DNA from 2 places in the Actinoallomurus sp. NBC_01490 genome. Region 1 is predicted to be linked to the other one. Evidence: predicted binding sites of a transcription regulator. Region 1 holds the regulator's gene; the other holds the start of a gene.

Region 1 (14,369 bases):
TTCGGCGGACTTGCGGGACTTCTTCTTGGACTTGAAGCGAGCCCTGTGATCCTGCGGGCGGTTGTGGGAACACGTCGGTCCGCGCTGACGACGGGATCGGTTTTCGCCTGGCTCTGCAGCGAGCGGATTCCTCTCTGTCCCTTTGAACGGCCGGTCTCCTCGGAGGAGGCCAGATGACACCGGGCACGCTCGTCCTCCTGCACAGTCCGTTGACCACCGCATCGGCGTGGGGCTCACTGTCCGCGGCGCTCGGCGCGTACCACGTGGTGGTCCCGGAGATCACCGACGACGACCGGCCGCCGTACGCCGCCCGTTACGTCGCACGCGCCGCGCTGGAGATCACCGCCGCCGGGGCCAGGCCGCCGCTGGTGCTCGTCGCGCACGGCGACGCGGGGCCGCTCGTGCCGCCCATCGCGGCGGCGCAGCGGGCGGCGCACCGGCTCGTCGGCGGCTACGTCTTCCTCGACGCCCGGCTGCCCGGCTCCGGGACCAGCCGCCCGTACGGGGAGGGGGAGGTTCCGGCCGGCGTCACGGTACGTGATCGCGGCGGTGACTTCCTCGCGGAGGAGCCGCCGATGGCCCAGGACTGGCCGGACGCACCGTGCGGATACCTGGCCACCTCGGGGCGTTACCAAGATCAAGTACGGCAGGCGCGGATGCGTGGCTGGGAGGTCCGCGAATGCCCGTTTTCGCACTTCTCGGCGGTGGTCGACCCCGCCGGTACGGCGGAGGCTCTCACCGCCCTCATCTCGGCTCTCTGAGATGTTCCGCCGCCTCAGAATCGGGTGATACCGTCGCCGAACGGACGTACTGACTATCGAGCTTCGGAAGTCACGCTGTGTTGTCAGGCGACTCGTCCTACAGTGTCGAGCGACCGAGTCAACGTGACACGCCGGAGAGGTCTTGCCAACCGAATCGAAGTAAGCCGCATTCGCCCCATAGTCCTCAGGAGACTCCAATTACTGGATCGCCATACGGCAGCGGCGGACTTCACTACGCTTTGGTTGCCCAAGGTCGCTCGCCGGCTCGAAAGTTCACCCGTAAGTCACCGATATAGGGTCTCGTGCCGAGGAAGGGGCGGTGTCGCGTGGATCGCTGCGCGCTGTTCGTTGATGCCAGCTATCTCCTGGCGGACGGCGCGATGGCGGTGCACGGAACCCGCCGTCGCGAGTCCGTCTCGTGGGACTACGCCGGCCTCCTCCAGCTGCTCGGCAACCTGGCGCGTGAGCGGACCGGCCTGCCGCTGCTGCGCTGCTACTGGTACGAGGCGACCGTCGAGGGCCGCCGGTCGCCCGAACACGACGCCCTCGCCGACCTGCCCGGCATCAAGCTCCGTCTCTCGCGCATCCGCCCCGGCCGCCGTGAGGGCGTCGACACCGAGATCCACCGCGACCTGATGACCCTCGCCCGCAACGGCGGGGTCGCCGACGCCGTCGTCGTCAGCGGCGACGAGGACATCGCCCAGGTCATCGCCGATGCCCAGGACCACGGTGTCCGCGTGAGCGTGCTGCACGTCGCGGTGGACGGCAACTGGACCATCTCCCGGGTGCTCCGCCACGAGTGCGACGACCTCATCGAGATCGGCTCCGCCCACCTGCGGCCGTACGTCAACCTGCTGGCGGGCATGGACACCTCCTCCCCGCCGCTGTCCAACGGACACGGGACCAGCACCACCGGCGGCGCGCTGTCCCCGCTGCAGCCGTCGACACAGCATTCGAGCCCGCCGCCGAGCACGCCGATCACCGCGCCGCCGCCGCAGCTCGGCGGCTCGTCCACGTCCTCCTCCTCCACGTCGGGCCTGGGCCAGCCGCCGTCCGCCGGCCCGGTGATCCCGGTGCCGCCGCTGCGCTCGGCGCCGACGCACTCCGCGCCGACGCCGCCGATCATCCCGCCCAAGCCCGCGAGCTCCCCGCCGTCGTCGAGCCCGCCGTCGTCGGGAGGCTCGTCGTCGAACGGCAACAACAGCGGCCCGCAGTACGTCCAGCAGCCCGTCGGTCCCTACACCGGCCCGCAGCAGATCCCCCCGCCGCAGCCGCAGCAGTCCACGCCGACGCTCTCCGACGCGGTCAAGGCCGCCCACCAGGAGGGTCAAGATTTCGGCGAGTCGGTCGCCCGCGACGCGCCGGCCCTGTGGCTCGAGGCCGTGCTCGCGCGCAAGCCGCGAATGCCGTCAGACCTTGAGGCCCGGCTGCTTCAGGGGTCCTCGCTGCCGATCGACTTTCTGCTGCATGACGAGGTGCGACACGCCCTCCGCCGAGGGTTCTGGGATGCGCTCGAACGCTCACGCCGCGTATAGCCTTCTCGCGGCGGGGGCCGTCCCGTCCGGCGAACCCTTGTGACGTGTCGCGGGGATGATGCGAAATGACCAGATTCGCAGGAGGTCCGCCGGGTAGCGTCTAGAAGGTGACGCATGTGACCGAAGACGATCTCGATGACATGGAGTTCGACACGCTCCGCACGGGCGATCACGCATCGGCGGCGAAGCGTTTCGTCGAGCTCGCCGAGACGGTCTCAGGCGGCGTGTCACGCGCCAGCCTGTTGCTGCGTGCGGGTGAGCAGTGGCAGCACGCGGGAGACCATGGCAAGGCGGCGGAGACCTATCGCGATGCGCTCGCCGACGGCGGCGACACCTACGGCGATCCGCGGATCTATCTCGCCGGCGCTCTGTTCGAGCTGGGTGAGCTGGACGAGGCGCGGGGGCTGATCGCACAGGTCCGTGCCGATTCGCCGCAGGACCCCGAGGTCCACCGCGCGGTGGCCGAGCTGCTGTACGAGCAGGGCGAGCTGGTCGCGGCGCACGACTGGGCCACGGAGGGCGCCGATCTGGCGCGGGCGGGCGACCAGGAGAGCCTTGAGGGCCTGCTGCGCATCCGCTACCGCTGCCGGCTCGACCTGCGCCGTCCGGAGGACCGGTACGACGCGCTGCTGGACGAGCTGCTCAAGAAGACCGACGACGCGCCGGGCCGCCAGTTCCGCTGAGCACGGCGCGGACGGCGGGCCGCGCGTCAGGGGCGGGACTCGCCGTGCAGGAGGGTTCCGATCAGCCGCGTAGCCTCTGCAGCTGCCGCGCGGTCAGCGAGGCGGCCCGCTGTGTACGGCTCCACGCCTCCGACGTCTGGGCGCCGGGGTGGTCGTCGAGCTCCACGGCGACCTCGACGACGACATTGCTGTCCCGGAACACGATCGAGTCGAACTCCCCGCCGAACGCCTTGGGCACACGCATCGCCTCGTCGCCGTAGCCGGACACCGGCGTGCCCGCGGACCGTACGGCACTGCTGCCGTCCGTCTCGGAGACGAGCCACTGATGCGCGTTGCTCTCGGCGGAGCGCAGCAGGCCACGCCCGGTCCGCCGTGCGCGGACGGTCAGGTTGGCGCTCGTCTTCTCCAGCCCGGCGTTCACCGCGACCAGGTTGCTCCACGTGCAGGTGGACTCGCCGTCGCCGGGCGGACTCCCCTTGGGCAGGCCGTGCGGCACGAGCGTCGCGGCGTCGGCGGCGGGGAGCAGCGCACAGGCCCAGACGACCTTCGGATAGGCGCCGCCGGAGATCGTCGCCAGGTAGACGCCGCCACCACCCCCGATGAGCACGACGAGCGCGGCGATGACGATCAGAGCGACCGGCGGCTTGCGGGCGGGAGACGCGGACGGAAACGGACGCCCCGGCGGCGTTCCAGGAGGCGCCGGAGGCCCGCCGGGAGGCATGGGGGGCCCGCCGGGAGGCATCGGAGGTCCGCCGGGAGGCGCTTGAGGTCCGCCGGGAGGCATTCCAGGCCCGAAGCGCGGGCCATCTTGCGGTGGCCAACCTGGCGGGGTGCCGGGGATCGACATCGAGACCAGCCTTCCGGCGACGGATAAGTCCCGAAATGTATACCGGCCGAGCGCCTCGGCGGAGAAGCGCTTCGCCGAGATCGCCGAGACGGAAGAGGAAGCGACGGCGCCCCGACCCGCTGAGCGGCGGAGCCGTTCTCAGGGGACCTTCGACAGGGACGCGTGGTCGAGTTCGCGGAGCGCCCCGTCGGGGCCGACGGCCTCCCAGCGTACGGTCGCCGTGGACCCGTCCACCGCGAGCGTGGCGACGGCGTTGTCGAACCAGGGGCCGTGGCTCAGCCGCCATCTCATCGGGGTCCTGGGCACCCGGGCGAGCCGGGCGAGGGCGCGGGCGGGCCCGTCGGTGAGCCGCCCGTACGCCGCGCGCTGGAGCAGCCGGAACTTCAGCGGGAGGTGGTTGCGCATCGGCGAGCAGACCACCTGGGAGATCGGCGTGCCGGTGCCGGCGACCCGCGCGAGGTAGGAGTAATGGACGTCCCCGGAGAGCAGCGTGATGCTGTGCGGGCCGTCCTCTCGCCGCGCGACCTCCAGGAGCGTGTCGGCGAGCGCGCGGAAAGACGCCTCGAACGCGGCCCAGTGCTCCAGGTCGGCGCCCTGGCGGATCCTCTCGCCGAGCCGGGCGAGGCGGCGCCCCCACGCGCCGCCCGCGATCGCCTCGTCGAACGACTCCAGATGGTGGATGGTGGCCGGCAGCAGGAACGGCAGCGAGGTGGCGACGATGAGGTGGTCGACGTCGCCACGGCACTGTTCCTGCACCCACGCCAGCTCGGTGTCGTCCAGCATCGACCGCCGGCCGTCGTGGAGCACCCGCCCGCAGCGGCTGTCGACCACGACGAGTCGCGTACGCCCGTAGTCGTGGGCGTAGCTCCACCGCGTGCCGTCCGGCTGCTCGTCGGCGCGTACGGCGAACTCGTCGACGATCGGGCCGGCATCGCCGTCCGCCGCCAGCACCCGCCGGTAGACCGGGTCCGCGGTCCGCTCGGCCGCCGACATGTTGCCCAGATGCTGGTAGATCCAGTACGCCCCGAGCCCGCCGGTGATCCGGTCGTGCCACCAGGGCCGGGCGCGGATGTCGCGCAGCCAGGTCGCGGAGGTGTTCCAGTCGTCCCGGATGTCGTGGTCGTCGAAGATCATCAGGCTGGGCACGGTGGACAGCAGCCACCGCACCATCGCGTCGTCGGTCCAGGCGAGCCGGTACAGCCGGGCGTACTCCTCGTAGTCGGCGACCTCGAGGCCGGGAGGTTCGCCGGTGTCGCGGCGGCCCTCGATGAACTCCCGCATCTCCGGCCCGGTCTCGTCGGCGTAGACCTGGTCGCCGACCATCAGCAGCAGGTCGGGCCACTCGTGCCCGTCCGCGAGCCGCCGCGCGAACGCGCCGAGCGCGTCCGGCCCGTGGATGCTCTCCACACCGGGGGCGACGCGGCACGACCCGAAGGCGATCCGCTGCCGGGCGCCGGGCTCGGGGATCCGGATCCGGCTGGGCGGTGAGCCGGGCTCGGGCCAGACGGTCTCGCCGTCGAGCGCGACCTCGTACTCGGTGTCCGAGCCGGGGGCCAGGCCCTCGACCTGGACGAGCGCGTAGTGGTGCCCGTGGACGGTGAACGTCGGGGCGGTCGTGTCGAGCACGCGCACGTCACACGGCTGGTCGGCTTCGAGCCAGATCGCGGCGGTGTCCGGCCCGACGTGGCGGAGCAGGGGGCCTACGACGAGTTGGGGCATGTATCTGGATTACGCCACATCGCGCGCGGACGCACTCACTTCATGCGGGTCCATGGCGGATGCCCCTGCTGCTCGGATCACACGCCGGTGGTGATCAGGGTCTTGCCGAACGCGGTGCGGCCCTCGATGGCGGCGTGCGCCGCCCCGGCCTGGTCGAGCGAGAACGTCTGCCCGATGACCGGCGCGATCACACCCGCGGCGGCCTCGCGCAGCGCCTGCTCGACGTAGCGCGTGCGGTCGCGCTCGGACAGTTGCACCGCCTGGATACCGGTCACCGAGACCTCTCGCTCGTCGGCGGCCTGCCGGTCGATGCTCGCGAAACGCCCGCTGGGTGTGCCGTGCGCGGAGAACCGTCCTCCGCGGGCGGTGAGTGTGAAGCCGGCCTCACCGAGCGCGCCGCCGACATTGTCCAGCACGACGTCGGCGCCGTGTTCGCCGAACACCGCCCGTGCCTGCTCCACCCAGTCCGGCCGAGCAGAGTCGATCGACGCGTCGGGACCGAGTCGTGCGACCCGCTCCAGCTTCGCGCCACGGGCGACCGCGACCACCTTCGCCGCGCGGGCGCGGGCGAGTCGCACGCACAGCACTCCCAGGCCACCGCTGGCGCCGATCACGAGCACTCCGTCGCGCGGGCCGACCTTCGTCGTGTCGAACAGGGCGAGGGCGGTCACTCCGTCATGCAACAGCGCCGCGGCCACCGTGAGGTCGACCTCGTCGGGCACCGCCACCGCCGACTCCGCCGCGACCACGGCGCGATCGGCGTAACCGCCCTCCCCACCGGTGTGGGCCACCACTCTGCGACCGCGCAGGCTCTGGTCGACTCCCGCACCGACCTGGACGATGCGGCCGGCGACCCCGTTGCCGGGCACGTACGGCGGGCGCATCGGCCAGAAGTCCTGGCCCGCCCCTGAGCGCACCATCGTCTCCAGCCACAGGGTGTCGATCACTTCAACGCTGATCAGGACCTCGCCGGGGCCCGGCGCCGGGTCGGGCGTCTCGACCAGTTCGAACACCTCCGGCCCACCGAACCTCGACACCGTCGCTGCGCGCATCGCACCCACGCTCCGTTCCGCTGGTCGTCTCAACAGGGGTGATCGCCGGCCTCCGCCGTGCGGTGCCCGTTACGCTAGGAGTTCAACATTGGTTGAAGTCAAGCGTGGAGAGTCACCATGACGGCAGGCGTCACCGAGCAGGCGTACCTGTCAGTCGGGGATCTGGCGCGCGCCAGTGGGGTGGCACCCTCGGCCGTGCGGTTCTACGAGGCCCACGGCCTGCTCGCCGGCGAACGCAACGCCGGCAACCAGCGCCGTTTCCGTGAACCCGATGTCTGCCGGACAAAGATCATCCGCGTGGCCCAACGCGTCGGTCTGTCCATCGCGGAGATCGGGGAACTCTTCGCCGAACTCCCCGCCGAGCCGGAACTCGCCGACTGGCAGCGCCTGACCGTGCGCCTCATGACAGAGGCCGACCAGCGGATACAACAGCTGCAGCGCGTTCTCACCGACATCGCGAGCAGCGAGAAACTCTGTGAACTCCCACCCGCCGACCCGGATTCCTGACCTCCCTGCTTCGGGCACGCCTGCGGGGCGTGCCCGAAGCGAGTGCTGATCCGTCCCGGCGATCGGCCGACCGCATCGGGGTCGAGCGGACGTCATTCCCCGCGCACTGCGCGTGGACGGGTCAGGCGGCCGGGACCGTGGGCTTGACGGTCAGGCGGTCGGCCGTCGGGTCGGCGTCCACGACGACCTCGTCGCCGTCGCGGATCTCGCCCGCCAGCAGCTCGCGGGCGAGCTGGTCGCCGATGGCGCTCTGCACGAGCCGGCGGAGCGGCCTGGCGCCGTACGCCGGGTCGTAGCCGGTCAGCGCCAGCCAGTCGCGGGCCGCGTCGGTCACCGTCAGCGTCAGGCGGCGGTCGGCCAGGCGCGCGGCGAGCCGGTCGACCTGGAGATCGACGATCTTCGTCAGCTCCTCGGTGGACAACGCGTCGAAGATGATCACGTCGTCGAGGCGGTTGAGGAACTCCGGCTTGAAGTTCGCCCGGACCGCGCCCATCACGGCGTCGCGCCGGCCCCCGTTGTCCAACGAGGGGTCGACCAGGAACTGCGAGCCGAGGTTCGACGTCATGATCAGGATCGTGTTGCGGAAGTCGACCGTACGGCCCTGGCCGTCGGTCAGCCGTCCGTCGTCCAGCACCTGCAGCAGCACGTCGAAGACCTCGGGGTGGGCCTTCTCGACCTCGTCCAGCAGCACGACGCAGTACGGCCGGCGGCGGACCGCCTCGGTGAGCTGACCGCCCTCCTCGTACCCGACATAGCCGGGAGGCGCGCCGACGAGCCGGGCGACGGAGTGCTTCTCGCCGTACTCGCTCATGTCGATGCGCACCATGGCCCGCTCGTCGTCGAACAGGAAGTCCGCCAGCGCCTTGGCCAGCTCGGTCTTGCCGACACCGGTCGGGCCGAGGAACAGGAACGAGCCCGTGGGCCGGTCGGGGTCGGCGACGCCCGCGCGCGCCCGGCGTACGGCGTCGGAGACGGCCTGGACGGCGCTCGACTGGCCGATCAGGCGGCGGCCCAGCTCCTCTTCCATGCGCAGCAGCTTGGCCGTCTCGCCCTCGAGCAGACGCCCGGCCGGGATGCCGGTCCAGGCGCCGACCACCTCGGCCACGTCGTCGGCGGTGACCTCCCGCTTGACCATGGCGTTGGGGTTGTTGGCGGCCTCCGCCGCGGTCTCGAGCTCGTCCTGGAGCCGCTCGATCTCGATCGCGATGTCGCTCGGCGGCTTCCAGTCGCCGTCGATCTGCGCCTGGCGGAAGGCCTGCTCGCGCCGGCTCTCGGCCTCGTCGATGCGCTTCTTCAGCTCACCGACCTTGTTGAGACCCTCCTTCTCCGCGTGCCAGCGCGCGTTCAGGTCGCCCAGCTGCTCCTTGCGGTCGGCGAGTTCGGCCTTGATCCGCTCGAGGCGCTGCTGGGAGGGCGCGTCGGACTCCTTGCTGAGCTGGTGCTGCTCCATCTCCAGCCGGTCGACGACACGCTGGAGCTCGTCGACCTCGACCGGCCGCGAGTTGATCTCCATGCGCAGCCGGGACGCGGCCTCGTCGATCAGGTCGATCGCCTTGTCCGGCAGGAACCGGGCGGTGATGTACCGGTCGGAGAGCGCCGCCGCGGCGACGAGCGCCGCGTCGGTGATCACCACCTCGTGGTGCGCCTCGTACCGGCCCTTGAGCCCGCGCAGGATCGCGACGGTGTCCGTGACCGACGGCTCGCCGACGAAGATCTGCTGGAACCGGCGTTCCAGCGCCGGGTCCTTCTCGATCCGCTCGCGGTATTCGTCCAGCGTGGTCGCGCCGATCATGCGCAGCTCGCCGCGGGCCAGCATGGGCTTGAGCATGTTGCCCGCGTCCATCGACCCCTCGGCCGCGCCCGCGCCGACCACGGTGTGCAGCTCGTCGATGAAGGTGATGATCTGCCCGTCGCTCTGCTTGATCTCGCTCAGGACCGCCTTGAGGCGCTCCTCGAACTCGCCGCGGAACTTCGCGCCGGCGACCATCGCACCGAGGTCGAGCGCCACGAGCCGCTTGTTCTTCAGCGTGTCCGGGACGTCGCCGTCGATGATGCGCTGGGCGAGGCCCTCGACCACCGCGGTCTTGCCCACGCCCGGCTCGCCGATCAGCACCGGGTTGTTCTTCGTGCGCCGCGACAGGACCTGCACGACGCGGCGGATCTCGTTGTCACGGCCGATGACCGGGTCGAGTTTGCCCGCCTGCGCCTGCTCGGTCAGGTCGACGCCGTACTTCTCCAGCGCCTGGTAGGTGTCTTCGGGGTTCTCGCTCGTCACGCGGGCGTTTCCGCGGACCCTGGGGAACGCCTCCAGCAGGGCGTCGGGGGTCGCACCGGCCTCGCGCAGCAGCTTCGCGACCGGCCCGCCGTCGGCCGCCAGGGCCACGAGCAGGTGCTCGGTCGAGATGAACTCGTCATCGAGCTGCCGGGCGCGGTTGGCCGCGGTGTTCAGCACCACCAGCAGCGCCCGCGAGGTCTCCGGCGCGCCGACCGTGGCGCCCGCGGCCTTCGGCAGCGCGGCGATCTGCTCCTCGGCCTGGCGGCGCAGTGCCTGCGGATCGGCGCCGACCTCCTTCAGCAGCCGCTGTACGGTGCCCTCACCCTGCGGCAGCAGCCCGACGAGCAGATGAGCGGGCTCGACGTGCGGGTGCCCTTCGGTCGCCGCCCGGCGCAGGGCGGCGGAGAGCGCCTCCTGACTCTTCTCGGTCCGTTTGTAGTCCACTTATTCCTCCCCGCGTGAGCGCCACACGACCACACTCGTCTGACGGATCGGCACCAGCTCGGCGCCGGCCGTCGACTCGGGGGTGTTCTTCAGCCGGGCGAGCCGGGCGGCCACCGCCCGGGTGGACTCCAGCTCGTTGCCCAGCTCCTCGACCAGCCCCCTGAGCCGCGCGACCTCGGCCCGTAGGGCCTCGGACTCACGCTGCAGGTCGAGGATGTGCTTGATGCCGGCCAGGTTGATGCCCTCGTCCTGGGACAGCCGCTGGATCTCCCGCAGCAACACGATGTCGCGCATGGAGTAGCGGCGGCCGCGGCCGGACGTACGACCCGGTGAGACCAGGCCCATCCGGTCGTACGTCCGGAGCGTCTGCGGGTGCATCCCGGACAGCTCCGCGGCGACGGAGATCACGTAGACCGGGCTGTCGTCGCCGAAAGGGTCCATGATGTTCACTCCTCTCGCGCCAGCCGGATCAGGTCGCTCCGTACGCCGTCACCACCGAGGCTGCCGGACATCTTCTCCAGCGCCTCGCGGGTGGTGTCGTCGATCTCGCTGGGAACCTGCACGTCGACGGTGACGAGCAGGTCGCCCCGGGTGCCGTCGCGCCGTGGGGCGCCCTGGCCGCGGACCCGCAGCACCCGCCCGTTGGGCGTGCCCGGCGGGATCCGTACGGTCTTGGGCTGGCCGCGGTGGATCGGCACCTTGATCTCCGCGCCGAGCGTGGCCTCCGGGAAGGTGACCGGCACCTTCAGCGTGAGGTTGTCGCCCGTACGGCCGAAGACCTTGTGCGGCTTGACGTGCACGATGACGTACAGGTCGCCGTTCGGCCCGCCGTTCTCGCCCGGCGCGCCCTTGCCCTTGATCCGGATGCGCTGCCCGTCGTGCACTCCCGCGGGGATGCGCGCCTGGATCGTGTGCGTGCTCTGCGCACGACCGCTGCCGTAGCACGTGCCGCACGGGTCGTCGACGACCAGGCCACGGCCGTGGCACTCGCGGCAGGGCTCGGAGAAGGCGAACCCGCCGGCGTTGCGGCTCTCCTGTCCGGTGCCCTCACAGCGGGGGCACACCCGGGGGACCGTGCCGGCCTTGGCGCCGGTCCCCCGGCAGGTCGGGCAGGCCGCCTCGCTGGTCAGCCGGAGCGGGACCGTACGGCCGTCGAGCGCCTCGCCGAACGTCAGCGTGATCTCCGACTCGACGTCGGTGCCACGACGCGGCCGCTGACCCGCCTGCCGGCGACCGAACAGCCCGCCGAACAGGTCGCCGATGCGTTCGCCCGTGCCACCCGTGGTCGAGCCGGTGCCCGTGTTCCCGAACAGGTCGCCCAGGTCGAAGCCGAACCCGCCCTGGGCCCCTCCCCGGGGGCGCGCACCGCCGAACAGGCTGCGAGCCTCGTCGTACTCCTTGCGCCGTTTCTCGTCCGACAGCACGTCGTAGGCCTCGGAGATGTCCTTGAACTTCTCCTCGGACTCCGCGTCGCCCTTGTTGGCGTCCGGGTGGTACTGGCGAGCGAGCTTGCGGTACGACTTCTTGATCTCGTCCTGGGTGGCGGTCTTCGTAACACCGAGGACCTTGTAGTAGTCCTTCTCCAAATAGTCCTTGGTGCTCACCGGCGCCCCTTACCTCGTTTCGTTGTCGCTCGTCGGTCAGTCCTCGTCGGCCGTCTCGGCCTTGGGCGGCGTCTCCGCCTCGGTGCCCTCGGCCTCGGCCGTCTCCTGCGGCTCCGGCTCCTCGGGCTCCTCCGGCCCGGCCGGCCCGGCCGGCCCGGCGTCATCGCCCGGCTCGGCCACGGCGACGCGCGCCGGCCGGAGGATCCGCTCGCCGATGCCGTAGCCCGGCTGCAGGATCTGCACGGCCGTCGGCTCGGTGACGTCGGCGGAGTAGGAGTGCATGAGCGCTTCGTGGATGTTCGGGTCGAACGGCTCGCCCGGGCTGCCGAACGACTGCAGACCCAGCTTGCCGGCGATGCCCTCCAGGCCCTCGGCGACCTGCTTGAACCCGCCGTTCAGCTCGTCGTGGTCGCGCGCCCGCCCGATGTCGTCGAGCACCGGCAGCAGCTCGGTCAGGACGTTCGCCAGCGCCTGCTCGCGCACCATGACCCGGTCGCGTTCGACCCGCTTGCGGTAGTTGGAGTACTCCGCCTGAAGCCGCTGGAGGTCGAGCGTGCGCTCGGCCAGCTGCTTCTTGAGGTCCGCGACCTCTTCGTCGGCCGCGGTCTCGGGAGCGCCCGGGGCGGACCCGGGAGCCGGCTCCGCCGACTCCCGGGCCTTGCCCGTCTTGGGATCGATGCGCCGCTTGTCGCGGATCACCGGACCCTCGCGCTCCTCGGCGTCGTCACGACGCTCCGTCACGCTTCCTCCTTCGCGAAAAGGGCCAAGGCGGAGAGGGGAGTGCGGCTCACGCCGCACCGCCTTCGCGCTTGTCCTTGTCGTCGTCCACGATCTCGGCGTCGACGACCTCGTCCTCCTGGGCGGTGCCCTGCGCACCCGCGCCGGCGTCGGCGGTGGGCGCGCCCTCACCGGGCTGGTTCTGGGCGTACATCGCGGCGCCCATCTTCTGGCTGACCTGGGCGAGCTTCTCCGACGCCGAGCGGATCGCGTCGATGTCGGTGCCCTCGAGGGTCTTCTTGACCTCGTCCAGCGCCGTACGGACCTCGGTCTTCACCTCGTCCGGGATCTTCTCGTCGTTCTCACCGAGGAACTTCTCGGTGGAGTAGGCGAGCGTGTCGGCGTTGTTGCGGGTCTCGGTCTCCTCGCGGCGCTTGCGGTCCTCCTCGGCGTACTGCTCCGCCTCGCGCATCATCTTGTCGATGTCCTCCTTGGGCAGCGCCGAGCCGCCCGTGATGACCATCGACTGCTCCTTGCCGGTGCCGAGGTCCTTCGCGCCGACGTTCACGATGCCGTTGGCGTCGATGTCGAAGGTGACCTCGATCTGCGGCACGCCGCGGGGCGCCGGGGGCAGGCCCGTCAGCTGGAAGGTGCCGAGCTTCTTGTTGTACGCCGCGATCTCGCGCTCGCCCTGGTAGACCTGGATCTCCACGGACGGCTGGTTGTCGTCGGCGGTGGTGAAGACCTCCGACCGCTTGGTCGGGATCGTGGTGTTCCGCTCGATGATCTTGGTGAAGATGCCGCCCTTGGTCTCGATGCCCAGGCTCAGCGGGGTCACGTCGAGCAGCAGGACGTCCTTGACCTCACCCTTGAGCACGCCGGCCTGCAGGGACGCGCCGACCGCGACGACCTCGTCGGGGTTGACGCCCTTGTTGGCCTCCTTGCCGCCGGTCAGCTCCTTGACCAGGTCGGCGACGGCGGGCATGCGGGTCGAACCGCCGACGAGCACGACATGGTTGATGTCGCTGACCTTGATGCCGGCGTCCTTGATGACCTGCTGGAACGGGACCTTGCAGCGGTCGAGCAGGTCCGAGGTCATCTTCTGGAACTCGGCCCGGGTGAGCTTCTCGTCCAGGTGGAGCGGGCCCTCGGCGGACGCCGTGATGTAGGGCAGGTTGATGCTCGTCTCCGAAGAGCTGGACAGCTCGATCTTGGCCTTCTCCGCGGCCTCACGGAGCCGCTGCAGCGCCATCTTGTCCTTGGACAGGTCGACGCCGTGGGCGTTCTTGAACTTGGTGACCAGCCAGTCGACGACCTTCTGGTCCCAGTCGTCACCACCGAGGTGGTTGTCGCCGTTGGTCGCCTTCACCTCGACGACGCCGTCACCGACCTCGAGGAGGGAGACGTCGAAGGTGCCACCACCGAGGTCGAAGACGAGGATCGTGGCCTCGCCCTCCTTCTCCAGGTGGTACGCCAGCGCCGCGGCGGTCGGCTCGTTGATGATGCGCAGGACGTTGAGGCCCGCGATCTGGCCGGCCTCCTTGGTGGCCTGCCGCTGGTGGTCCGAGAAGTACGCCGGGACGGTGATCACCGCGTCGGTGATCTTCTCTCCCAGGTACGCCTCGGCGTCGCGCTTGAGCTTCTGCAGCACGAAGGCGCTGATCTGCTGAGGAGTGAAGTCCTTGTCGTCGATCTTCTGCTTCCAGTCGGTGCCCATTTCGCGCTTGACCGACCGGATGGTGCGGTCGACGTTGGTCACCGCCTGGCGCTTGGCGACCTCGCCGACGAGAACCTCACCGTTCTTGGCGAAGGCGACGACGGACGGCGTGGTCCTCGACCCCTCCGCGTTGGCGATGACGGTGGGCTCGCCACCCTCCAGGATCGCGACGACCGAGTTGGTCGTCCCAAGGTCGATACCGACCGCTCGTGCCATGAGTTGATTCCTCCGACCGTGCTCTCTTGTCCATGAAGCTGAGTCCAGCAGACGCAAGGTTGCCCGAGCCGTCTCGGCATGTCAAATGACTTGAGTCCGTCACGCTCAACTTTGCTGACTGGTTCAACGTGGGAGCGCGGCGCGGTGTTCCCGCGTACGACAGGAAATCTGTGGGGAAGGGGTCCGTTGACCCGGTGCGGCGGTTCTGGGCTAGCGGCGGGAGATGTAGTGCATGCCGGCGCCGCTCTGCAGTGCCTTGGCCAGCACCTTCGCGGGCAGCGTGTGGGTGCCG
Region 2 (14,369 bases), 4.4 Mb from region 1:
CGAACGGCATGGGCACGGCGTGGCCCAGCGGGATCCCGGCGCCGCCGCGCTTCATGCCGTTGCCGGTGACGGCGAGCGCGCCGAGCGACATGCCGTGGAAGGCGTTGGTGAAGCTGACGATCGTCTCCCGGCCGGTGTACTTGCGGGCGAGCTTCAACGCCGCCTCGACCGCGGTCGTACCCGCCGGGCCGGGGAACTGGACCCGGTAGTCGAGACCGCGCGGCGCCAGCACGACCTCGTGGAAGGTCTCGAGGAAGCGCCGCTTCGCGACGGTGTACATGTCGAGGCTGTGCACGATGTTGTCGTCCGCCAGGTAAGCGAGGAGCTTCTCCTTCAGCAGCGGATGATTGTGGCCGTAGTTGAGGGTGCCCGCTCCGGCGAAGAAGTCGAGGAAGGCGTTGTCCTCCTCGTCGTACAGCCGGCTGCCGGAGGCCTTCTGGAAGACCGCGGGCCATCCCCGGCAGTAGCTGCGGACCTCGGACTCGTGCGACTCGAACACGTCCATGCGTCTCACCTGTCTCCTGACGTGGCTGGTACGTCCAGTGGGCCGATGCGGTAGAGCTCCTCCGGCTCGTGGTCGCCGGGGAACAGGTCCTCGGAGAGGAGCGGAGTGCGGCGCAGTTCGGTGCCGCGATCACGGGCGAAGGCGGTGAAGAGGCGATCCGAGGCGACGTTGTCCGGGGTCACGGTCGCCTCGACGTACCGGTGGCCCCGGTCGGCGAGGTGGCCGAGCATCCGGCCCGCGAGCGAGCGGCCGCGCCAGTCCTCCTCGACCGCGACCTGCCACACGAAGAGCGTCCCGGGCTCCTCGGGGCGGTCGAAGCCGGTCACGAAGCCGCGGATCTCGCCGTCGGCCCGGGCGACCACGGAGGTCGCCGCGAAGTCACGGCACCAGAGCACGTAGCTGTAGGGAGAATTGAGGTCGAGGGTCTTTGAATCACGGGCGATGCGCCACAATTGGCGGCCGTCTTCGATTCTGGGAGGCTCCAAGATCTCGGTAGCGGTGGCGGTCGGGGAATGCTGTGCGCTCGGATGTCCTGGCGACATGGGTTACGAATTTAGCGAACCCGAAACCGCGTCTCGGACCGCTTTTCGATCACGGTGTTTGAGGCCCGTAATTCGGGGGTAGAGAGGCAGGTTTTCCGCTTTTCGGGGGCCGGGACGGTGGTCGCGTGAAAACGATCACGAAGGCCCATATCCCCTCTGACCAGGGAAAACACGGACAGATCGCCGCCACGGGGCCCGCTGCCCGTCCCAGCATGTGGACACATCGCCCCCCGGACCACAGCGCCCGCTCCGCCCGGGACGCGGAGTTCAATATTGAGATCTAGATCACACGTTTTGTTGCAAACCGGTAACGGATGTGAGGCGTCTCGGCCCCCGTATGTGACGGCGGATGATCACTGAGTACTACGTTGAAGGTCATGCGGGTACTCGTCACCGGTGCTTCGGGATACGTCGGATCGCACGCGGTGAAGTCGCTCCTCGCCTCCGGCCACCGTCCCCGGCTGCTCGTCCGCGACCCCGGCCGGACGGGCCGCGTCCTCGCTGCGATCGGGGTGGACGCCGGCGACGCCGAGATGTGCCACGGCGACATGCTGGACGAGGAGGCCGTCGACCGCGCGCTGGACGGCTGCGACGCGGTGATCCACGCCGCGGCCGCCCTCGGCGTCACGGGCCGCCGCACGGACCTGGTCACGGTCAACGTCACCGGCACCCGCAACGTGGTCGGCGGCGCGGTGGCCCGCGGCCTGGACCCGGTGATCCACACGTCGACGATCGCGGTGTTCGTCCCGCCCGCGGGCCCGATGATCACCTCCGACGCTCCCCTGGCACGGCCGCGCACGGGGTACGGACGATCCAAGCTGGAGGCCGAGCGGTACGCACGGAGCCTGCAGGACGACGGCGCGCCGGTCACGATCGTCTATCCCGGCGGGGTGCTCGGGCCGTCCCAGCCCCACCTGGACGCGATGCCGGCGGGCCTGGCCGCCGGGCTGGGCATCGCGTGGCCGGTGTCGCCCGGCGGGGTGTCGCTGCTGGACGTGCGCGACCTGGGGGACGCGCTCGCGCGCTGCGTCGAGCCCGGCCGGGGCGGCCGGCGGCTCATCCTGGGCGGGCACTACGTGCGATGGCCGGAGTTCGCCGACCTGTGCGACGCGCTGACCGGCGTCCGCTGCCGCCGGATCCCGTTGCCCGGCGGCCTCATGATCGCGCTCGGCACTCTTCTGGACGCCGCCAAGAAGGTGCACGGGTTCCGGTATCCGCTGACGCGGGACGCGGCCGAGCTGATGGTGACGCTCGTCCCCTCGGACGACACGGTCGCGCTCGACGCTCTCGGCCTGACGCTCCGCCCGCTGGAGGAGAGCGTGGCCGACACGCTGCGCTGGCTCGTCGCCGCGGGGCACCTGCGCCCGGCCCGTGCCGGGCGCCTGGGGCCGGTCTCCAAGTCCCCCTCCGCGGCGCGCCGCGAGGCGGAACAGGGAGCCGGCCCGGATCCGGCCCTCGACCGGCGACGCGGGGCGGCGCCGCCCGGGCGCCGTGCAGGAGGACAGCGGGGCCTTGAGACGGGCCCCGGCAGCCACAAGGAGTTCGTGATGCCCGTACGCGCTTTGCAGGGAGTGCTCACGCCGGTCGCCCAGAGGCTGGCGAGCGCACCGTGGTTCGCCCGGATCGGCCCCAAGGTCGTGCCGCCGCTCGACCGGGTGCTGCACCGGCTGTCCGGCGGGCGCGTCCTGCTGCCGGCGATCGTGCTGCCGAGCATCGTGCTCACGACGACCGGCCGCAAGACCGGCCTGCCGCGGGAGACGCCGCTGATCTGCCTGCCCGAGGAGGACGGGTCGTTCGTCGTCGTCGGCAGCAACTTCGGCCGCGACCACCACCCGGCCTGGACGGTGAACCTCCTGGCCGACCCGCGGGCCGAGGTCCGCTACCAGGGCCGCCGCATCCCGGTCACGGCCCAGGCGCTGGAGGGCGCCGAACGCGCCGAGGTCTGGCCGCGGCTCGTACGGATCTGGTCGGTCTATGACACCTACGTCGAGCGCGCCGACCAGCGTGAGCTGCGCGTCTTTCGGCTCACTCCGTCCTGACCGGGGTCAGCCGCTCGACTTCGGGGAAGGCACCGGGGCCGGTGTGGCCGGCTGACCCGGCTGCGGCACGCGGCGGTTCGGTCCCCAGCCGTTCGGCGGCGCCCAGTCACGCGGGGCGTGGCCGTAGCCGCGGCCCATGATTCCCCCCGGACCGAAACGGACCTGGACCGACCGATCGTGGCCGTGGTCGTCGTCGAACGCGGCCACGATGCCGCCGCCGACCAGCCCGCCGACCAGGCCGGCCACCAGGGTCAGCGCGCCGGCCCGCACCGACCCGTTGGAGGACCACCGGCGCCAGCGGCCCGGCCCGGGCGGCGGCGCGGCGCCCTCCACGTACGGCGGGGCCGTGCGGCCGGACTCCAGGAAATCCGTCTGCGCGCCGCCCTGAGGCGGCGGCGCTCCCGGGCCGGGCGGCGCCGGCGCGACCGGCCGGTCCGGCGGAGGCGGTGCCTGCCCGCCACCGGCCGGCGCGGCCGGGGTCTCACCGCCGTTGGCCGGCGCGGCGGATGGGCCGGGTCGTGCGGCCGGCGACTCCCCGGCCGGTGTGGCGCCCTCGCGGGGATCGTGCTCGTCCTGTTCCGCCATTTTCACTTTTCCTCACGATTCCGTTGGCCTAGCGAATCCGATTGTCGCGCAGAAACCCCTAAGCATGGCGTAAACGGAAAAGGCGGCCCCGCCTCCGCGAGACCGCCCTTCCGGCCGTCATCGGCCATCAGGCCATTCAGGAAATTGTCAGGCGGCCACCGTCTGCCCGGTCGTCGCCGGCTCCAGCGCCCAGTCGAGCACCTCGCGGACGTCCGAGGCCAGGTGGACGGTCAGCTGCTCCAGCACCTCCGCCGGCACGTCGTCCAGGTCCGGCTCGTTGCGCTTGGGGATGAGGACCGTGGTGATCCCCGCCCGGTGCGCGGCGAGCAGCTTCTGCTTGACCCCGCCGATCGGCAGGACGCGCCCGGTCAGCGAGACCTCGCCGGTCATCGCCACGTCGGAGCGTACGAGCCGGCCGGACAGCAGCGACGCGAGGGCGGTCGTCATCGTGACGCCGGCGCTCGGCCCGTCCTTGGGCACCGCCCCGGCCGGCACGTGGACGTGCACGCCGCGGTTCTTCAGGTCGCCGACCGGCAGCTCCATCTCCGCGCCGCGCGAGCGCAGGTACGACAGGGCGATCCGGGCCGACTCCTTCATGACGTCGCCGAGCTGGCCGGTCAGCGTCACGCCGGTCTCGCCGGTCTCCTCGTCGGCCAGCGACGCCTCGATATAGAGCACGTCGCCGCCCGCGCCGGTGACCGCCAGGCCGGTGGCCACGCCCGGCACCGCCGTACGGCGCTCCTCCTCCTTGAGCGAGGTCTCCGGGGTGAACCGGGGCCGCCCGAGGTAGTCGCGCAGGTCGTCCGCACCCACCGACACCGGCAGGGTCGCGGTCTCCAGTGCGACGTTCGCCGCGACCTTGCGGAGGACCCGCGCGATCGACCGCTCCAGGCTCCGTACGCCCGCCTCACGGGTGTACTCCCCCGCCAGCAGCCGCAGCGCGTCCTCACCGACCGTGACCTCTTCGGCGGTCAGGCCCGCCTTGTCGAGCTGACGCGGCAACAGGTGGTCGCGGGCGATGGTGACCTTCTCGTCCTCGGTGTAGCCGTCGAGCGAGACCAGCTCCATGCGGTCCAGCAGCGGGCCGGGGATCGTTTCCAGGGCGTTGGCGGTGGCCAGGAAGACCACGTCGGACAGGTCGAGCTCCACCTCGAGGTAGTGGTCGCGGAATGTATGGTTCTGCGCCGGGTCCAGCACCTCGAGCAGGGCGGCCGTCGGGTCGCCGCGGTAGTCGGCGCCGACCTTGTCGATCTCGTCGAGGAGGACGACCGGGTTCATCGTGCCCGCCTCGCGGATCGCGCGCACGATCCGGCCGGGCAGCGCCCCGACGTACGTGCGGCGGTGGCCGCGGATCTCCGCCTCGTCCCGTACGCCGCCGAGCGCGACGCGGACGAACTTGCGCCCCATCGCGCGTGCGACGCTCTCGCCGAGCGACGTCTTGCCGACCCCGGGCGGGCCGACGAGGGCCAGCACCGCGCCGGAACGCCGTCCGCCGATCACGCCGAGCCCGCGGTCCTCCCGCCGCTTGCGCACGGCGAGGTACTCGACGATGCGCTCCTTGACGTCGTCGAGCCCGGTGTGGTCCTCGTCGAGGACCTCCCTGGCACCGACGATGTCGTACGCGTCCTCGGTCCGTTCGTTCCACGGGATGTCGAGGACCGTGTCGAGCCAGGTGCGGATCCAGCCGACCTCGGGCGACTGCTCGGCGGTCCGCTCGAGCTTGTCGACCTCCTTCAGCGCGGCCTCGCGCACCTTCTCCGGCAGGTCGGCGGCCTCCACCCGGGCGCGGTAGTCCTCCTCCTCGCTGGAGGGGTCGCCGCTGAGCTCGCCCAGCTCCTTGCGGATGGCGGCGAGCTGCTGGCGGAGCAGGAACTCCTTCTGCTGCTTCTCCACTCCCTCCTCGACGTCCTTGCGGATCGTCTCGGCGACGTCCAGCTCGGCCAGGTGCTCGCGGGTCCAGCCGATCGCCAGCTCCAGCCGCTCGGTCACGTCGGTGGTCTCGAGGATCCGCACCTTCTGCTCGGCGTCGAGGTAGGACGCGTAGCCGGAGCGGTCGGCCATCACCGACGGGTCCTCGATCTGGCGGATCATGTCGATGACCTGCCAGGCACCGCGCTTCTCCAGCACGCCGACGACCAGGGCCCGGTACTCCTTGGCCAGTTCGCCGGCCCGCGCGCCGAGGCCGGTGTCCTCGGCCACGGTGCCCTCGACCCACAGCGCCTTGCCCGGACCGGACGTACCGGTGCCGATGCGCACCCGCGCCACACCGCGTACGACGGCCCCGGGGTCGCCGCCCGGCAGCCGGCCGATCTGCTCGATGACCGCCAGGGTGCCGACGGCCGCATATTTCCCGTTCAGCCGAGGCACGATGAGCACCTGCGGCTTGTCATCCTCGTTGTCCGATGGCGTCCCCGGCGCCGTGGTGCGCGCCGTCTCGATGGCGCCTCGTACCTCATCGTCCGTAAGAGACAACGGCACGACCATCGCGGGCAGCACGACCTCGTCGTCGAGGGGCAGCACCGGCAGGGTGACGGTCTTGCTCATCAGGCCTCCAAAGATTGAGTCACTCACACTCAAGAAAGGAGAGCCGTGATCTATTTCCCGGAGGTCGTTCGCTCTGAGCGAGCACCGCCACGCAGCCCAACCCCCGCATGGCCCCAACGACCTTCCCCCGTACGCCGCCCGAGAACACCGGAGCTCAGGCCCCTCGCCGGCGCGGCTCCGCGCGCAGGCCGCCGCAGATGACGGTCATCATCCGTAGCACCATCCGCCGGTCACCCTGTTCTCGTTCCGCGGCGGCATGATCAGCAGGCTTCATTCGGTGGTATCACCAAAACCTACATGTGGTAGGTGCAAGTGAATTGCCAGGAAGTAAACACAGAAAATAAGGGGCGGCGCAAGAAGTGCGCATATCCGTGAACGTCGACCCAACCAAAGCGCAACCACCAGGAGCAGAGTCGGCAATACCAGACATACCACGAACAGCAAGTAAAGAATAAGGCCAGGGTGGTCCAGGCATGGCGCTGCAGCACCCGAGCCACAATCATTTGTGTTGATCATCGAACCGATACTGATAATTCCGCCGAAGATCCACATAGGCACGCTCAGCAGGATGCTCACCGCATAGCTGATCTTCTGCGCTTGCCCCGGCCTTAAGCTGCTATCACGCAGAGTACGGGTAGCATCGACCGCGGCCACCGCGATCATTCCCCCGGCCACAGTCGTCATGGCCAGCGTTGCCATGGCCCACGCCCACCCATTGCCTCCAGATTCGGGATCACCGAACTCATCGGTCAGGGCGAGCCGATGAGATTGCCCCACAAAGGCAAGAAACATCATGATCGGTATTGCAGCCCAGCCTCCAAGGGCGGTGATGCCGAGAAGAAATCTTGTCTTTATGGTCTCACGACCGATCATCCATCTCCTGCGCACACCGGACGAGAACCGAAGCGATCGCGGAGCCCCGTCACGATCCGCCGACGCTGCGGCAACACCGGAAACCACACCACGACTCGTCGCCATACCGATGTCGGAAGAGGCCGAGTTCTCGCCATGTTCACCGGATCCGCTCGCGCGGGCGGTCGCCTCCTTGTATTCGGCTGCGGCCCACGCGGGCTCCCTGGACTGCTCCGGCCGGGAAATCGCTCGCGACCGCGTGGTGGCCATGACCTGCAACACGCACACAGCAATGACGCCGCCTGCCAGGCAGACCGCAGCCGCGACAAGAAGGACGGTAGTCATGAGATCCAACGTAGTGTGCTCGATCGTCAGCCATCTACCGGCTGGATCGGCCTGGGCGCATTGGCAGGCCGCGAGTCACCGGGCCGTCCGTGCCGCTCGCCGGTGCTGGTTACCTGGCCATGCGCCGCGATCGCACTCGTCCCCACCCTGCTGATCCCGCGCCGCCACACCATCCGACCGGCCGGGACGTGACAACGCCAACGCCGCCGCGGACGAAGTCACGGCTCCTCCCGGGCGCGTGCGTCGCGCAGCCTGAGGATGGAGATCGCGGTAAGCGCGACGGCACGGTCTTCGTCATGTGACAGGTCCGCGAGGGCACGTGACGGCGTGATCCCCGGGATGTCCGCGAGCGCCTCTGTCAGCCGTCGGCGCACAGACGGTGCGTCGGCGCCGCGGGCGAGGCAGTCGACGAGCCTGGCGGCGATCTGATCCGCCAGCGCGGGGTCGGTCGCCAACGCGCTCAGCGCATCGGCCGCATCGGCGTCGTTCGCCTCGTCGACGATCATGTCGATCAGCGTCGGGACCGCGTCGGCCACTCCCCGTGCGCCGAGTGCCAGAGCCGCGCACCTGCGGACCACGATGTCGGAGTCGGTGAGGGCGTCCCGCAGCAGTGCGGTCGCCTCGCCGTCCGGAATCTCGGCGATGGACTGGACGGCGCGTTTCCGCACCTCGGCCGCTGGTGAGCCGAGTCCCTCCGCCAGCCGCGCCAGTCCGCCCCCGCCCGACTGCGCCAGGGCCCATCGGAGGGCTCCGGCGACGTTCGGGTCCGTCTCGCTCAAGGCCGCCTCGGCCAGAGCCTCCGCCGGCAACGGAACCCCTTCGACCGAGGACAGGGCCGCGCGCTGGCGCTTCCCCGCGCTCTCCGAACCCAAGCCCTGGAGGAGCGCGACGATCTGGAGGACGCCCTCCCAGCCGGCGGGTTCGGCGGCACCGATCCGATGGAGTCGCGTGAGCAGCTCCGTCTCGGCCGCGATGCGTTCTCGCGTCTGGCGGATGAGGTCGTCGACGAGCTCCGAGGGCGTGAAACCGGGATCATCCAGCGCGCGCCCGACTTCACGCAGCGACAGCCCCAATGACCGCAGGCTCTCGACGTGGAAGATCCGCCGGATGTCCTCACGGGAGTACTCCCGGTAGCCGGCCCTGGTACGACCCGTCGGCCGCACCAGGCCGAGCGACTCGTAATGCCTGAGCATGCGGGCGCTGACCTCGGACCGTCGTGCCACCTCACCGATCAACACTGCCCATCACTCCTCCTGCCCGGTCGTGCCCAGGGCCACGAGGCGCTTCGCCTCCTCGATCGCGAACTCGAATCCGGCATCCGGGTCGCGCCACAGCCGCTCCGTGGCGATCGCGTGCTGACGCACGCGAGGATCGGGATCCGTCATCGCGGCGCGCAGGGTCGGCATGATCACCTCACCGAGCGCGATCAGCGCCCGGCTGAGACTCGACTGCGTCTCACGCTCGCCTCGCCCGAGTTGTGTCGCCAGCACGCCGGCCAACTCGGATTCTTCATTTTCGGGCACGAGTACGACGGCTGCTCGCCACGCGGCCCGCGCCACCTCGTCGTCGGCGTCGGTCAGCAGCGCTCGTGTGATCGCCGGCCACGCTCGCCGATCCCCGATCTTGGACAGCGTGTGCAACGCCTGGCTCCGTCCCCGCGCACGTTCGGAGTGGAGTTCGTCGATGAGCCTTGGGACCGTCATCGCTGGTGAGTGGCGGGTGAGTGCCCAGGTCAGCATGTCGCGCACGAAGAATTCAGGCTCGATCGCGCAGCGTTCGACGAGCCGGTCGATGAACCCCCGGTCCGGGGTCATGCCGGCCGCCATCGCCACCTGCAGCCGCACCGACGAGTCCCCGCTGTCCAGCCCCTGGAGCGCTCGCATCGTGTTCGTGTCCTCTCTCGGCATGGTCGTCGGACCACCTCCCTGGCCGCAGTGAAGGCCTTGTCACCGTGTCAAGGTCAAGCGGGGGCGGGCCGTCCGTATCTGGGCGGGCCGGCCGCGTCGCACGGCTCGCCCGGATAACGGCTGGTGCACCGGAGCCAGAGCTTGCGATCATCACGGCATGACCGCCCCCGACACCGCGATGCTGGACCGCCTCGCCGCCGAGTGCGCTCGGCTGGTCGCCGCCGACCACGGCCGCCGCCTCGACGGTTCGCTCGCCTCCCTCGTCGACCTGGACGAGGTGTGCCTGGCCCTGCTGGCCGACGGGCCGCTCGCCGAGGACCGGCTCCGGCTGTGGTGGCGACTCGTCGGCGCCTATACCGGCCGGGTCCTGGTCCAGGTGTACGGCGGCACGTGGATCGATCACGAAGGAGGCCTCGCCGTCGAGGTCTCCGGGGTGAAGGCGTTCCCCTTCTCCACCGCGCACCGGGTGCTGAGCGGCGAGGAGGGCAAGAGCCTGGCCTCCTTCGGACGGGCTCTGCCCGTCATCATCGACCGGCAGAGTCGCGCCTCGGAGACTCCCGATTAGCCTCCGTACGCAGCGGTCGGCGGTCGTCATCCGCCCTGACGGAGGCCTCGCACTCCGGCTCACTCCCGTGCGGACACCAGGGTGACGGGTCGCCGCCGCGTGGCCGACAGCGTGCTCCACACACTGGCCGCGCCGGTCACCAGGAAGGCCCCGGGGACCAGCAGGAGCAGCGGGGTCCACGGCACCGCGACGAGCGGCACGCCGACCGCGCGGACGCCGGCCGCGGCGATGCCGGCCAGCGCGCCCGCCGCGACCAGGCCGCCGAGCGCCAGCCCGATCGCGGTCACCGCCGACGCCTCGATCAGCGCCATGCGCACGACCTGGGGCCGGCTCAGACCGGTGACGCGGGCGACCGCGAACTCCGCCGTACGCTCGGCGCCGGCGATGATCACGGCGTTGAGGACGGCGACGGCCGCGTACAGGCCGCCGAGCCCCATGAGGACGGCGAAGATCGCCATGTTCCCGCGCTCCTCCGCCGCGGCCCGGTCGCCGGCCCAGCGCGCCACGGTGCGCACCGTGCCGACGCCGGCGGCGCGAAGCCGCCCGGCGACCGCCGCAGGGTCGGTGCCGGGGGCGACCTGGACCACGGTCTGTGCCGGTGCCCGGTCCGCGATCGCGTCCGGAACCAGCTCGCGCGGCACCAGGAAGTTGTCGGCGCCGTTCTCCAGGGTCGGCGGCAGCAGGGCGACGATCCGCAGTCGTATCCGCTGCCCGCCGACGCGCGCGGTGACCACGTCGCCGAGACGCCACCCCTCCTCGCTCTGCCCTGGAGCCACGGCGATGGTCCGGCCGTGGAGCCGGTCCAGTGAGCCGGCGCGGGCTACCGGCCGGTGCGTTCGCCCGTAGGCCGGCGGGTCCACCGCGACGACCCCCGAGTAGACGGTCCGCCGGTACGCACGGCCGGCCCTCCGGTGCCGGCCCGTCACGGAGACGGGAACCGTGGACTGGACCGACGCGACCGCGACCCCGCGCACCTCCGCGATCCGCGCGGCGGCCGCACCGGTCGAGTCCACGACCAGGTCTCCCGCGACGACGCGCCGCTGCTCTTCGCCGACCATCTTCGCCAGCGAGTCCAGCGTTCCGGTCAGACCGAGGACCAGGGCGACGAGCACGATCAGCGGAGCGGCCGTGGAGGCGCTGCGGCGCACGGCGTCCCGCAGGTTCGCCTGGGCGAGCCCGCCGAGGGTGCTCGGCCGCAGCACCAGCCCGAACAGTCTGCCCGCGAGCGGCACGACCAGCGGGCTCAACAGGCTCAGCGCCACCGCGCCGAGAACTGAGACGCCCAGCGCGATCACGATCGCTCCCAGGACCTCGGACGCCTGCCCGACCCAGATCATCCAGATCGTGAGGGCCAGGAGAGACGTGCCGAAGAACCAGCGGGACACGGTCATCACCCGCGCGGCGCGTCCGGTGGCGCGCAGGGCCTCTAGCGGGCGTACCGCGGCCGCCCGCCGGGCGGCCGCGAGCACCCCGAGCAGCGCCACCCCGAGCCCGGTGCACGCCGACGCGAGCATGATCCCGCCGTCCAGCTGCGGGGAGAACCCGGCCGGCAGGAAGCCGAGCGCGACGAGCGACCAGGATTGCGCCCAGGTGGCGGGCACGCCGACCAGCACTCCCGCCGCCGTCCCGGCCGTGCCGAGCAGCGACGCCTCGCACAGCAGCAGGCCGAGGAGTTGCGGACGGCTTCCCCCGGCCAGGCGCAGCAGCGCGAGTTCCTTACGGCGCTGGGCGACGGTGAAGGCGAAGGTCGAGCTCACGATGAACAACGTCAGGAACGCCGCCAGCAGAACCGTCATCCCGAGCAGCGTCGCGGCGCCCGCGTAGGCGTCCCGCAACCGCTCCCTGGCCTGGCCGGTCGGGCTCGAAGGTATCTCCGCGTCGGAGATGGCCGCCATCACCAGCAGCGACGACTCCAGGAGCGCGACGCCCAGGGCCACGGCCACGATGGCGCCGGCGAACAGCCGGCGATGCTCCCGGAAGGTCGTGAGCGACAACCGCAGCACGTTCATCCCTCCAGCCGCGCGAGGCGGTCGGCGACCGCGCCCACGGAGGGCCGGACCAGGCGGTCCATGACCCGGCCGTCGGACAGGAACACCACGGCGTCCGCGCTCGCGGCCGCCGCCGGATCGTGGGTGACCATGACGATCGTCTGGCCTCCCGCGTCGACCAGACCGCGCATCAGCCCGAGCACCGTACGGGCGGACGTGGAGTCCAGCGCGCCGGTCGGCTCGTCGGCGAACAGGACCTCGGGCCGGGTCACCATCGCACGGGCGATCGCCACCCGCTGCTGCTGGCCGCCCGACAGCTCGCGTGGCCGGTGCCCCAGCCGGTCCCCCAGCCCGACGGCCGCCAGCACGTCCCGAACGTCCTTGCGGGACACCCCGCTCCGGGCCAGTCTCAGCGGCAGGGCGACGTTCTGCTCCGCGGACAGAGACCCGATCAGGTTGAAGCTCTGGAAGACGAAACCGACGGTACGGCGCCGCAACGCGGTGAGGACCCCGTCCGGCGCGGAGGTGATGTCCCGGCCGAGCAGGAAGACCCGCCCGTCGCTCACCTTCTCCAGGCCGGCCGCGCAGTGCATCAGCGTGGACTTTCCCGAACCCGACGGCCCCATCACCGCCGTCCACGACCCGGCGGGGAACCCGATGTGCACGCCGTCGAGCGCACGGATCCGTGCCTGTCCCGCCCCGTACTCCCTGGTCACGCCGCGCAGTTCCACGACGATCCGGCTCACTCCCGCGGGCCGTTCCGGCCCGGTCCATCCCACCATCATGGAGTCGATTCCATCGGCGGGCCGGGCCTCCGTACATCGGGCCGGGCCACCGACCTCGGGTATGCCTGGCCCTACCTCCGGTCTCATCGGTACGCGTACCCGGGAGACCGGGGAACACCCGGCCGGCCCCTACCGAGTCGGCCGGTGAGGACGACCCAGACGGCGACGGCGCCGATCGGCACCGCGGTGAGCAGCGTGGTGGCCGTGACACCGAGGCCGCCGTTCGACAGCAGCTCCCCGGTCAGCAGCGACAGGACCATGTTGTTCCCGGCGTGTGCGAGGCTCGGCGCCCACACGCTGCCGCTGCGCGACCAGAGCCAGGCCAGGGACCTCCTGGAACAGGAAGGACATCGTCCAGACCGCCAGGCCCAGAGCGACGTCGCCGAAGTGGATGTACCCGAGGAACGCCAGCGGGTAGTGCCACACCGCCCAGAGGACCATCCTCTCCTCAGCCGCACCGCCAGCCCGGCGTCGCGGAAGCCCTCGCCGGTGACCCAGCGGCGTACGATCACCGCCGCGGCGGCGGGCGCGAACCCCATGGGGAGCTGTACCAGCGGGTTGACGAGCGAGAGCCCGAGCGCCAGCCGGGCGGTGAACAGGTAACCCCAGGACAGGCCGAAGGAGATGAGGAGGTACGCGAGTACCCCTGTGCGCGTTTTCAAGGCCCCGAACGCACCTTTCCGTGTAAGTCGGACGCGTCCGTTCACGGAATCACCGGGCCGGTGGCGCGGCCATCACGGCGGACCACCGGATCCGAGGTAGTGCTGGGCCTACCAGGTTGATCGCGGCGGCCTCGTGAGCGGCGCGAACCGAGGCCGCCGGTAGCGTGGCGCGTGTGCCCTCCGCCGTGCCGAACACCGCGCTGGAGGCGGTCGCCCGGCGCCGCTTCCTCCTCAGCCGCTGGCCGTGGCGGTCCCTGGGCTACCTGCTGACCGCCGCCGTGCCCGTGTTCGTGGCCGTCCTGCCCCTGGCGCTGCTCACCTCGCCGTGGGCCGTCGCCCTGCGCCTGGCGACCAGGGACGGGCGGCCGCCGTACGGCCTGATCACGTCGCTCGTCGCGTTCGGGCTGCTGCTCGTGGTGGGCATCGGCCCGGTGGTGGCCCTGCCCCTGGCGGGGTTGGAGCGGGGACGGCTGCGCCTGGTGGACTCGCGGCCGGTGGCGTCCGCGCACCGCCGCCCGCCGGCCGGCGGGCCGTGGCCGTGGCTGCGCACCCGCTACACGGAGGCGGCCACCTGGCAGGCCCTCGGTTACACCGCCCTGCTCGTCACCGTGACCGTCGCGCTCTGGCCCGCCGTCCTGCTGCTCCTCCTGCTGATCGGCGGATTGGTCGCGAGTCCGCTGCTGGCGCGGGACGGTCATCCCGTGTCGCTCGTCGTCGGCCACGCCGGCACACCGGCGGCGGCCCTGCCGTACGCGGTCACCGGTCTGATGCTGCTACCGGTCACCGCGTACGTGCTGGCGTTGCTCGCCGGCGTGCACGGCGCGATGGCGCGGGCCCTGCTCGCGCGCGGGACCGGCGAGCGGCTGCGCGCGGAGCTGGTCGAGGTGTCGCGCTCGCGCGCCCGGCTCGTCGACGCCTTCGAGGCCGAACGCCGCCGGATCGAGCGTGACCTGCACGACGGCGCCCAGCAGCGGCTCCTCGGCCTCACCCTGCAACTGGGCCTCGCCCGGCTCGACCTCCCGCCCGAGTCGCCCGCGAGCAAGAGTGTCG

What was found. Region 1 encodes HspR, which represses chaperone genes until heat shock. Its sites were predicted from a motif close to ANTTGAGTCNNNNNGACTCAANT; they were not measured.
Region 2: lon (endopeptidase La) is a predicted target of HspR. The motif match lies at 6,228-6,250, and genes of this name have one in related genera.

Annotation. Positions count from the first base shown of each region.
Region 1 is NZ_CP109433.1:713,832-728,200, forward strand. It holds partial or broken gene OG417_RS03725 (RNA-guided endonuclease InsQ/TnpB family protein) at 1-39, opposite strand, end outside; gene OG417_RS03730 (hypothetical protein) at 174-761, shown strand; gene OG417_RS03735 (NYN domain-containing protein) at 1,088-2,296, shown strand; gene OG417_RS03740 (tetratricopeptide repeat protein) at 2,413-2,979, shown strand; gene OG417_RS03745 (hypothetical protein) at 3,041-3,700, opposite strand; gene OG417_RS03750 (alkaline phosphatase D family protein) at 3,965-5,545, opposite strand; gene OG417_RS03755 (zinc-binding dehydrogenase) at 5,623-6,597, opposite strand; gene OG417_RS03760 (MerR family transcriptional regulator) at 6,715-7,104, shown strand; gene clpB (ATP-dependent chaperone ClpB) at 7,226-9,823, opposite strand; gene OG417_RS03770 (heat shock protein transcriptional repressor HspR) at 9,824-10,264, opposite strand; gene dnaJ (molecular chaperone DnaJ) at 10,270-11,427, opposite strand; gene grpE (nucleotide exchange factor GrpE) at 11,464-12,168, opposite strand; gene dnaK (molecular chaperone DnaK) at 12,215-14,077, opposite strand; gene OG417_RS03790 (C39 family peptidase) at 14,288-14,369, opposite strand, start outside.
Region 2 is NZ_CP109433.1:8,116,176-8,130,544, forward strand. It holds gene ectB (diaminobutyrate--2-oxoglutarate transaminase) at 1-505, opposite strand, end outside; gene ectA (diaminobutyrate acetyltransferase) at 511-990, opposite strand; gene OG417_RS37395 (nitroreductase/quinone reductase family protein) at 1,425-3,086, shown strand; gene OG417_RS37400 (hypothetical protein) at 3,093-3,671, opposite strand; gene lon (endopeptidase La) at 3,819-6,215, opposite strand; gene OG417_RS37410 (hypothetical protein) at 6,486-7,412, opposite strand; gene OG417_RS37415 (HEAT repeat domain-containing protein) at 7,631-8,650, opposite strand; gene OG417_RS37420 (HEAT repeat domain-containing protein) at 8,657-9,319, opposite strand; gene OG417_RS37425 (hypothetical protein) at 9,477-9,884, shown strand; gene OG417_RS37430 (FtsX-like permease family protein) at 9,944-11,893, opposite strand; gene OG417_RS37435 (ABC transporter ATP-binding protein) at 11,890-12,657, opposite strand; gene OG417_RS37440 (hypothetical protein) at 12,741-13,319, opposite strand; gene OG417_RS37445 (sensor histidine kinase) at 13,493-14,369, shown strand, end outside.